2 linked regions of the Rheinheimera salexigens genome follow. The protein of the gene in region 2 interacts with the protein of the main gene of each other region in a pairwise test. Links are inferred from orthologs where the notes say so. Each region holds a gene or a part of one and is shown on either strand. Other genes may lie near its edges.

The links. The genes of interacting proteins can lie anywhere in the genome.
Region 1: the proteins of leuS (region 2) and ligA interact in binary tests that used the Escherichia coli proteins (3 or more experiments, as listed by UniProt). The link is inferred for Rheinheimera salexigens from one-to-one orthologs.

What each region holds. Positions count from the first base shown.
Region 1 is NZ_MKEK01000001.1:1,549,061-1,553,410, reverse strand. What follows is about bases 1,457-4,350. They hold ligA (NAD-dependent DNA ligase LigA), read right to left. Parts: upstream 3,972-4,350; coding sequence 1,941-3,971; downstream 1,457-1,940. Other genes in these bases: zipA (cell division protein ZipA), read right to left, coding at 4,075-4,350; BI198_RS07155 (DUF3392 domain-containing protein), read right to left, coding at 1,605-1,940; BI198_RS07160 (DUF2919 family protein), read right to left, coding at 1,457-1,580. Also shown: BI198_RS07165 (serine hydrolase domain-containing protein), read left to right, coding at 1-1,075; more of BI198_RS07160, read right to left, coding at 1,086-1,456. UniProt on the Escherichia coli protein: DNA ligase that catalyzes the formation of phosphodiester linkages between 5'-phosphoryl and 3'-hydroxyl groups in double-stranded DNA using NAD as a coenzyme and as the energy source for the reaction.
Region 2 is NZ_MKEK01000001.1:3,144,341-3,149,178, forward strand. Bases 1,609-4,766 are described here. They hold leuS (leucine--tRNA ligase), read left to right. Parts: upstream 1,609-1,953; coding sequence 1,954-4,566; downstream 4,567-4,766. Other genes in these bases: BI198_RS14505 (LPS-assembly lipoprotein LptE), read left to right, coding at 4,568-4,766. Also shown: BI198_RS14485 (SulP family inorganic anion transporter), read right to left, coding at 1-495; BI198_RS14490 (zinc ribbon-containing protein), read right to left, coding at 584-1,138; BI198_RS14495 (hypothetical protein), read right to left, coding at 1,287-1,601; more of BI198_RS14505, read left to right, coding at 4,767-4,838.

The sequences.
Region 1 (4,350 bases), 1.6 Mb from region 2 along the record:
ACAATATCAAATTAGCCAGCAAACCAAAGAGCAACTGCCAGGTGTGACCGCGACAGTTTCTCTGCCTGATGGCAGTCTAATTAGCCATGCCTGTGGTTTTGCAGATAAAGAGTCACATATACCTATGACCTGTAATGCACGCATGCCAGCGGGTAGCATTGGTAAAACCTTTGTTGCCGCTGTGGTACTTAGTATGGTGGCTGATGGCGTAGTCGAACTTGATACACCTATATCTAAGTGGTTTGTAGACGCGGACTGGTTTTGTCGGTTGCCAAATTATAACGTCATTACCTTACGTCATTTGCTGAATCATAGCAGCGGTATTATCGATCATGTTTATGACACTGGTACAGACTTTGCGAACTATATAAAGAACATCCTTAAGTCTGACAATCCAGCTCAAGCCATTGAACCGCATAAACTGCTGCAATTCGCGCTAGATCGCAAGCCGCTGTTTTTGCCTGGCACAGGGTTCCATTATAGTGATACTGGTTACATACTCATCGGCATCATTATCGAGAAAGCCAGTTCACACAGTTATTATCATGAGTTGTCTAAGCGCATTCTAATACCGCTGCAATTAACCGATACTGTTCCACTTCATCGCCGCGACATCCCTGGCATAGTGCAAGGCTATGCTAGGCAGAGTCGGCGTTTATTCGGTATACCAAAACGGGTGATTGCAGACAACCAACTTGTGTTTCATCCATCAATTGAATGGACCGGTGGCGGTATCGTTAGCACATCATCAGATCTGGTTCGTTGGGCCAAAGGGCTTTTCGAGGGTAAGGCTATTACGCCGCATTTACTAAACCAAATGCTGACATCTATAGCAAAACCTGAACAGCCGCCAAATACGTTAGGCCCAGTGCTCGGTTACGGTTTGGGCATTAACATAATAAAAACAGAATTCGGCAGCTGTTATCGTCATCATGGATTTTTTCCAGGCTATAACTCCCTACTGGCTTATTATCCTGATAAAAAAATCGCCATTGCCATGCAAATTAATACCGACAATGCAAAAATTGAGCGCTATTTTAATGCTATTGCGACAGAAATATTTAGGCCACTGTGATTTGGTTAGTTTATTTATTAGCTGTTTTCTTTTTATCTTCAGCAGTTGGCCATTCGGCAAACACTAAACCTAAAGTACGCGAGCGCATTAGCCACAAGATGCCAACACTTATTGCGATAGGAGCAAGTATGCGCCATGGCGCATCTAGCATGACTTGGTCTGGCAGGTGTTTAATGGTTAGCAATAAATCAATTATCGCCACCAGCAATAATATGATTCGGCTGTGCCGCCAGACTTGAAACCACCACGCTTGACCTTTGGGTTTACGTTGGCTAATCGCGGCTAATATCAGTAATAATGGGCTGGCAATGGCGCAAGCTATGATAAAGTCGAATTGCAACGGATAGATTAACGACAATATATCGCGTTGCGATTCGGGCAAGGTTAGCACTAACACCCAGCTTATATAGGGCCGCAACAATAGCAATAATAACCAATATAAACGCATAGGCACTTTATGCAGCCCATGATCGTCTAAGACTGGAAATATATTATATTCTTTCACAGCGAGAGCGTCATACTAAATACTTCATAGCTGGCGTCTGCGCTGGGCCAAACTGCCTAGTATTATAAATATGGCTAAACAAAACCAAGGTAACCACTGATTACTAAATTTAGCTAATTGCTTGGCCACCACTGGGGTTAACAATATGGTTAAGGCACCATAGCCAAAAGCACAAAGTAGTATAAAAATACTGGTACGCCAAAAAAAGTGCATATGGGCAATTTGCCGTCTAACGGCTCGGTTTAAGTCATCACCAAATACCACTAAGCAAGTAGCAACCATTGCTAAGGCGATATCTCGTACATAAGGCCGAAACAAACTGCCCCACTCGTTTAGTAATGAATTTAATAAATCGGCCAATTAATTTACTCCATACTGATTAAATACATCCAGCATCTCTTGCTCACTCCAAACAGTCACATTTAGCTCATTGGCTTTGACTAATTTAGAGCCCGCATTATCACCGGCGATTACCGCGTGGGTTTTCGCCGAGACAGAGCCCGATACTTTAGCGCCTAACCGCTGTAGCTTAGCTTTAGCATCATCGCGCCCCATACTGGTTAAGGTACCTGTTAACACTAAGGTTTGACCGGCTAAGGGCTGCTCCGTCTGCTCTAATTTAGCTATTTCTGGCCAGTGGATATCCGCTTGGCATAACTGCGTGATCACGGTTTGATTATGCTCTTCGGCAAAAAAGCTCTGCACGCGCTCGGCTACGACAGTGCCCACGTCGTCTACTTGTTGTAACTGCTCGATACTTGCCTGCTGAATAGCCGGTAGCGTAGTAAAATGATTAGCTAAGCTTATAGCTGTCGCCTCGCCCACGTCACGAATACCTAAGGCATAAATAAAGCGCGCAAGCGTGGTTTGTTTTGACTGCCTAATAGCATGCAGCAAGTTCATCGCCGATTTTTCTGCCATGCGCTCTAAACCCAATAAGCTGGGCATATCTAGCTGGTAAATATCGGCAGGGGTTTTTATTAACCCTTGTTCAACTAATTGCTCGGCTAACTTATCACCAAAGCCATCTATATCCATCGCTTTACGCGAGACAAAGTGCTTAATAGATTCTTTTAATTGCGCGCCGCAGAATAAACCGCCACTACAGCGGGCTGCAGCTTCTCCGCTAATGCGCTCGATATGAGAATCACAAACAGGACACTGGGTTGGAAACACAATGTCACTGGCATCATCAGGGCGTTGCTCTAACACCACTGAGACAATTTGCGGGATCACGTCACCTGCTCGGCGCACAATAACTTGATCGCCGACTTTAATACCTAAACGCGCTATCTCATCTTGGTTATGTAAGGTGGCATTGCTAACAGTAACACCACCGACATTGACTGGCGCCAAACGGGCAACAGGCGTAATAGCGCCGGTGCGGCCCACTTGAAATTCTACGGCTAATAACTTGGTAAGCATCTCTTGGGCTGGAAACTTAAAAGCAACGGCCCAGCGCGGCGCTCTGGCAACAAAGCCCAAGGCTTGCTGTTGCGCTAATGAATCCACTTTAATAACCACGCCGTCAATTTCATAAGCTAATGAATCGCGCTGCTGCATAATATGCTGATAATAATCTAGTGCCGCTTGGCTGCCTTTGACTTGGCGTACTTCAGGGCATATTGGCATACCCCATTGCTTTAATTGCATCAGTTGTTGGTAATGGCTGTCTGTCGCTAACTTTTTGTTGCTATCAATTACTTCACCTATACCATAAGCATAAAACATTAGTGGTCGCTGAGCGGTAATTTTGGCATCTAATTGGCGTAAACTGCCTGCGGCGGCATTGCGCGGGTTAGCAAATATTTTTTGCCCTGCTTTAGCCGCTGCATCGTTCATGGCATTAAATCCGGCCAGTGGCATAAATACTTCACCGCGCACTTCTAATACTTCTGGTACATCACCTTGTAAACGCAGCGGAATGGCCCGGATAGTTTTAACGTTTGTGGTAATATTTTCACCGGTACTTCCATCACCACGAGTGGCCGCTTGCACTAATTCGCCATTTTCATAACGGATACTGACGGCTAAACCATCTAATTTCGGCTCAGAGCAAAAACTAAATTCCGCGCTGCTATCTAAGCTGTCGGCGATGCGTTTGGTAAAGGCAAAGAATGATTCGTCATCAAAGGCATTATCCAGCGATAACATGGGTATCTGATGTTGTACCTGGCTAAATTTGGCTAATGGCTTAGCACCCACGCGTTGAGTGGGTGACGTGCTGCTAATTAACTCTGGATGTTCAGCCTCAATGCGTTGTAATTGCTGAAATAATCGATCGTATTCTGAATCAGGCACCGTTGGCTGATCTAACACATAATATTGATAACTATATTGCTCTAATTGCTGACGTAATTGTTGTAATTGTAAGACAAGAGACTGAGACATGATGGGGATACTCTTAAAAAAGCATCACTGATATTAACCTAACAAAAACGGCAGGGAAATAACCTGCCGTTTTATTCATAAGGCTAGCAGCAGTGATTAACGGTTAACCATGGATCAACTTTTGACGCTGAAACTCACGTATTTTATCGACATAATGGCGCACAGTTTGTACGGTTAGCACGCTGCGTTGACCATCTAATACTTGGCCTGAAAACTCGCTGGCCAATTTTTTGGCTGCATTATGCATTAAGTTAAAGTTTTGCAACGCATCGCCAGGGCCTGGCAATGTCATAAATAAACTAACACCTCGGGTGTTAAGTTTGTCCATGTTATCTAAATCGAAGGTGCCTGGATTAAACATATTGGCCAAACTAAATAA
Region 2 (4,838 bases):
TATATACGGAAATAAATAGATAATCATCAAGCCTAGCGCCGTCATACCATAGACCATGTTGCTGCCATGTTGACCAATTAACTCAGGCATTTGCGCCATAAAAATTAAGATTGCTAAGGCATTTACAAAGCCCGTTACCACTGAGCGCGACACAAAGCGCATTAAATCGCCCAGCTTAAAAATACCAAAAACAACTTGTAGCACACCGGTTAATAAAGTTGCTGCCAGTAAATATTGCAAACCATGCTCGCGAACTAAGGTCACCATTACTAACGCCATAGCGCCAGTAGCAGCAGAGATCATCGCAGGACGGCCACCAGCAAAAGCGGTTATAACTGCAATACAAAACGACGCATATAAACCGACTTTCGGGTCAACACCGGCAATAATTGAAAAAGCAATGGCTTCAGGGATCAGAGCTAAGGCGACCACTAAAGCGGCAAGCACATCACCACGTATATTTGAAAACCAATGTTGTTTTAAATAATTGAGCATATTAGGTACTTAAGCTGGCAAAATGACCGCGAATTCTAGCAAATTACCGTGCAAATCGCCACTGCCAATACAGGTATGTCAAGACAATCTAAACCGGCAAACCTTCACGATGAAACTGCACCCCACCGCATTGACTGCAGGCTAATAGCTCTGCTGGGTGAGTATAATCAATATGCTGTAAGCACTTACTGCAGCGATAACGGGCCATTCCGACAATTTCACCCTGATAATAAACACCGTTATGTTTAAAGTCTTGGGCTAACTCTTGCCATTCCACCTGGCTTTTATCGGTAATTGAGCTGAGCTCTTGCCATAAGGCTTCAGGCCATAATGACGGTGCAGTGCTTGTTTCTGCATTGCTGGTAGATGGTATACTGCTAGTTGCTGCGCTTGCAGCGGGTGTATTTTCAATTAAAGGAGTTTCTGACTGGTGATCAATTTGATCATTCTCTTGCCACTGCCGCTTTAAGGTTTCGACAAACAACTGGGTTTCGTATGCACTTAAATCACGACCCGCTTTTAAATAAGCTTTTAATTGCTCAATAACATCAATCATATTTTCAAGCTGCTGCTCTTCAGCCTGTTGTAAGGTAGCAGTAAAATCAGTTAACCATTGCTGATACTTTTGTTTTAGACTTTGCATTCACTATTCCTTAGACATTGTTGTTTAAAGATAATTACTTAGCGATAATTGCTTCGAAAAATTACATAGAAAAGGCATCTACAATCAGTATAGTTCTTGAATAAAAAAAAGCAGCTATATCAACTGCTTTTAAACCTTAGCTAGTAGGTTACTGGTCGCAACTAAGTTTAATTTGCTCCATCGTTGAATTAATAAAATCTTGGTCAACAGCAAAACCTGCCTCTTGGTTTCTTAATTGGTAATTTTCTACTTCGCAGGCAACATTACGTTTAATTCTAAGTAAAGCAGCGTCATAACTATCTACTTGTTTTAATTGCTCTAAAACATGTATTGACTCATGAATTTTAACTTTCATTTGCCATTTATAATAATCATATTGCTGGTACATGATTGCAACAACCAGCCCCAACATAAAGCAAGCAATGCCAACCAAGCCGAATTTAAAAGCCGTTTTGCCTACCATATTCCTGCATCCTTGTGACTAGATAAGTGTATTACGCTAGATTTTTGTTAATTACACTTTAATTAAAATGGCTAATTTCACTCTATTCAAGACAGTAAGCCTTCGCTAAATAAGAAGCAAGTACTAGCGATTACGCAGCAAGGATATTTTGATGATAAATAGCAGCTTATCGATATTTTTAAGCCAATTATAATATCTAACCCTAAGCCAATATTTAATTAATCTACGCCCGCACATTAGTTAGCCTTAAAACCATGCCGTTCTTGTTGTCAATACGTTGCTGCGGTATGCTATAGGTACTTTTTGCTGCAATAACAGCAGCTGTATTAACCCCATTTTTTGGAAGACCTTAATGCAAGAACAATACAACCCGCAGCAGATTGAAATCGCTCTGCAGCAAGAGTGGGAACAAACCCAAGCTTTTAAAGTGACAGAGGACGAGACCAAAGAAAAATTTTACTGTCTGTCTATGTTCCCTTATCCCAGCGGTCGCTTGCATATGGGCCATGTGCGCAACTACACCATTGGTGATGTGGTGAGTCGTTTTCAGCGCATGCAAGGCAAAAATGTTATGCAGCCTATGGGTTGGGATGCCTTTGGTTTACCCGCAGAAAATGCCGCTATTAATAATAATACTGCGCCAGCAAAGTGGACCTACGAAAACATTGACTATATGCGTACCCAGCTAAAACGCTTAGGTTTTGGTTATGATTGGGATCGCGAATTTGCCACCTGTAAACCAGAGTATTACAAGTGGGAACAATGGTTTTTTACTAAGCTATATGAAAAAGGCTTAGTCTATAAAAAAATGGCCACCGTAAACTGGGATCCGGTTGATCAGTGCGTATTAGCTAACGAGCAAGTGATTGATGGTCGCGGTTGGCGCTCAGGGGCTTTAGTTGAGCAACGTGAATTAGCCCAATGGTTTATCAAGATCACCGATTATGCTGAACAACTATTAGCCGACCTAGACCAACTAGACGGTTGGCCAGAGCAAGTTAAAACCATGCAAAAAAACTGGATTGGTCGCTCTGAAGGCGTTGATATCATTTTTGATATTGCCAATAGTAGTGAGCAACTTTCGGTTTACACCACCCGCCCTGACACCCTGTATGGCGTTACCTATGTTGCCGTAGCGGCACAACACCCTTTAGCCTTAGCCGCAGCAAAAAACAATGCTGAATTAGCGGCATTTATTGCCGACTGTAAAGGCGGTAAATTGGCCGAAGCAGAGTTGGCAACCTTAGACAAAAAAGGTTGTGCTACGGGTATATTTGCCGTGCATCCATTAACCGGTGAGCAAGTGCCGGTATGGGTAGCTAACTTTGTATTAATGGATTATGGCTCTGGTGCAGTGATGTCTGTACCGGCACATGATCAGCGCGATTATGAGTTTGCTAACAAATATAATTTACCCATTAAACAAGTAATCACAGCTGCTGATGCTGTTCAAGATAGCCCTGAGAATGGTCATCAACTTAGCGATATCAGCACTGAAGCTTTTACCGACAAAGGCATCTTAATTAATTCGGCAGAATTTAATGGTTTAGATTTCGAGCATGCCTTCACCGCTATTGCGGCTAAGTTAAAAGCTGATAACCGTGGCGAAGTAAAAGTAAATTACCGTCTACGTGACTGGGGCGTTTCACGCCAGCGTTATTGGGGTACGCCTATCCCCATGCTAAACCTAGCTGATGGTAGTCAAGTGCCAGTGCCAGAAGATCAACTGCCGGTGCTGTTGCCGGAAGATGTGGTAATGGATGGCGTTACCTCGCCGATAAAATCTGATCCTGAATGGGCCAGAACTAGCTATAACGGCATGGAAGCGTTTCACGAAACAGACACCTTTGATACCTTTATGGAATCAAGCTGGTACTACGCCCGTTACTGTAGCCCAGATAGTGATAAGGCCATGCTAGACCCAGCCAAAGCTAACTACTGGTTACCGGTTGATCAATATATTGGTGGTATAGAACACGCTATATTGCACTTATTATATGCCCGTTTCTTCCATAAGTTGTTGCGTGATGTTGGCTTAGTCAACTCTGATGAACCGTTTAAACACCTGTTATGCCAAGGTATGGTGTTAGCTGAAACTTTTTATCGTGAAACAGACAATGGTGGTAAACAATGGATTTCACCGCAAGATGTTACGGTACAACGCGATGAAAAAGGCCGTATAACATCATCAATTTTAACCAGCGATGGCCAACCGGTTATGTCTTCTGGCATGAGCAAGATGTCAAAGTCGAAAAATAACGGTATTGACCCGCAAAAAGTAATCGATCAGTACGGTGCTGATACCGTACGCTTATTTATGATGTTTACCGCACCACCAGAGCAAACGTTAGAATGGTCTGACTCTGCGGTTGAAGGTTCACATCGCTTTATTAAGCGCGTTTATGCCCTAGTCGCTAATTTTGTTAAAGCCGGTAAGGTGGCTGAACTTAATTTAACCGCACTTAACTCTGAGCAAAAAATATTACGCCGCGAGCTACATAAAACCATTACTAAAGTATCCGATGATATTGGTCGGCGTTATACCTTTAATACTGCTATTGCGGCAGTGATGGAATTATCTAATAAGCTACAAAAAGCCAGTTTAGTCACCGAGCTAGACCGTGCTGTTATGCAAGAAGCCTTATTAGCCACATTACAAATGTTAAACCCTATGATCCCGCACGTAGCGCAATATTTATGGCAGCAACTTGGCCAAAAACAACATATTGAGCAAAGCCAATGGCCAGTAGTCGATACTAACGCCTTAGTTGAAGATGAAAAGCTGGTAGTGGTGCAAGTGAACGGTAAAGTGCGCGGTAAAGTAACAGTTGCTGCCAGTGCCGATCAAGAAAGTGTGCTAAATAGCGCTAAAGCAGATGACAATGTGGGTCGCCACTTAGAAGGTGTGACTATTCGTAAAGTGATATATGTACCAGGAAAGTTACTTAACTTGGTGGTTGGCTAATATGGCCCGCGCGTTAGGCTTACTGATACTGGCGAGCAGTTTACTGCTCACCAGTTGTGGCTTTCATTTACGGGGTAACCTACCGCTAAGCCATTTTCCAGCTATGTATATTCAAAGTGATCGCCACTCAGAATTAGCTCAATTAGTCAGTGCTAAGTTACAGCATAATAAAGTGCAGTTGTTGGATAGCATGCAACAAACTGCACCTATGCTGCAGCTGGTAAGCGACTCATTAGAACGGCGAACCTTATCGTTATTTCCAAACGGCCAAG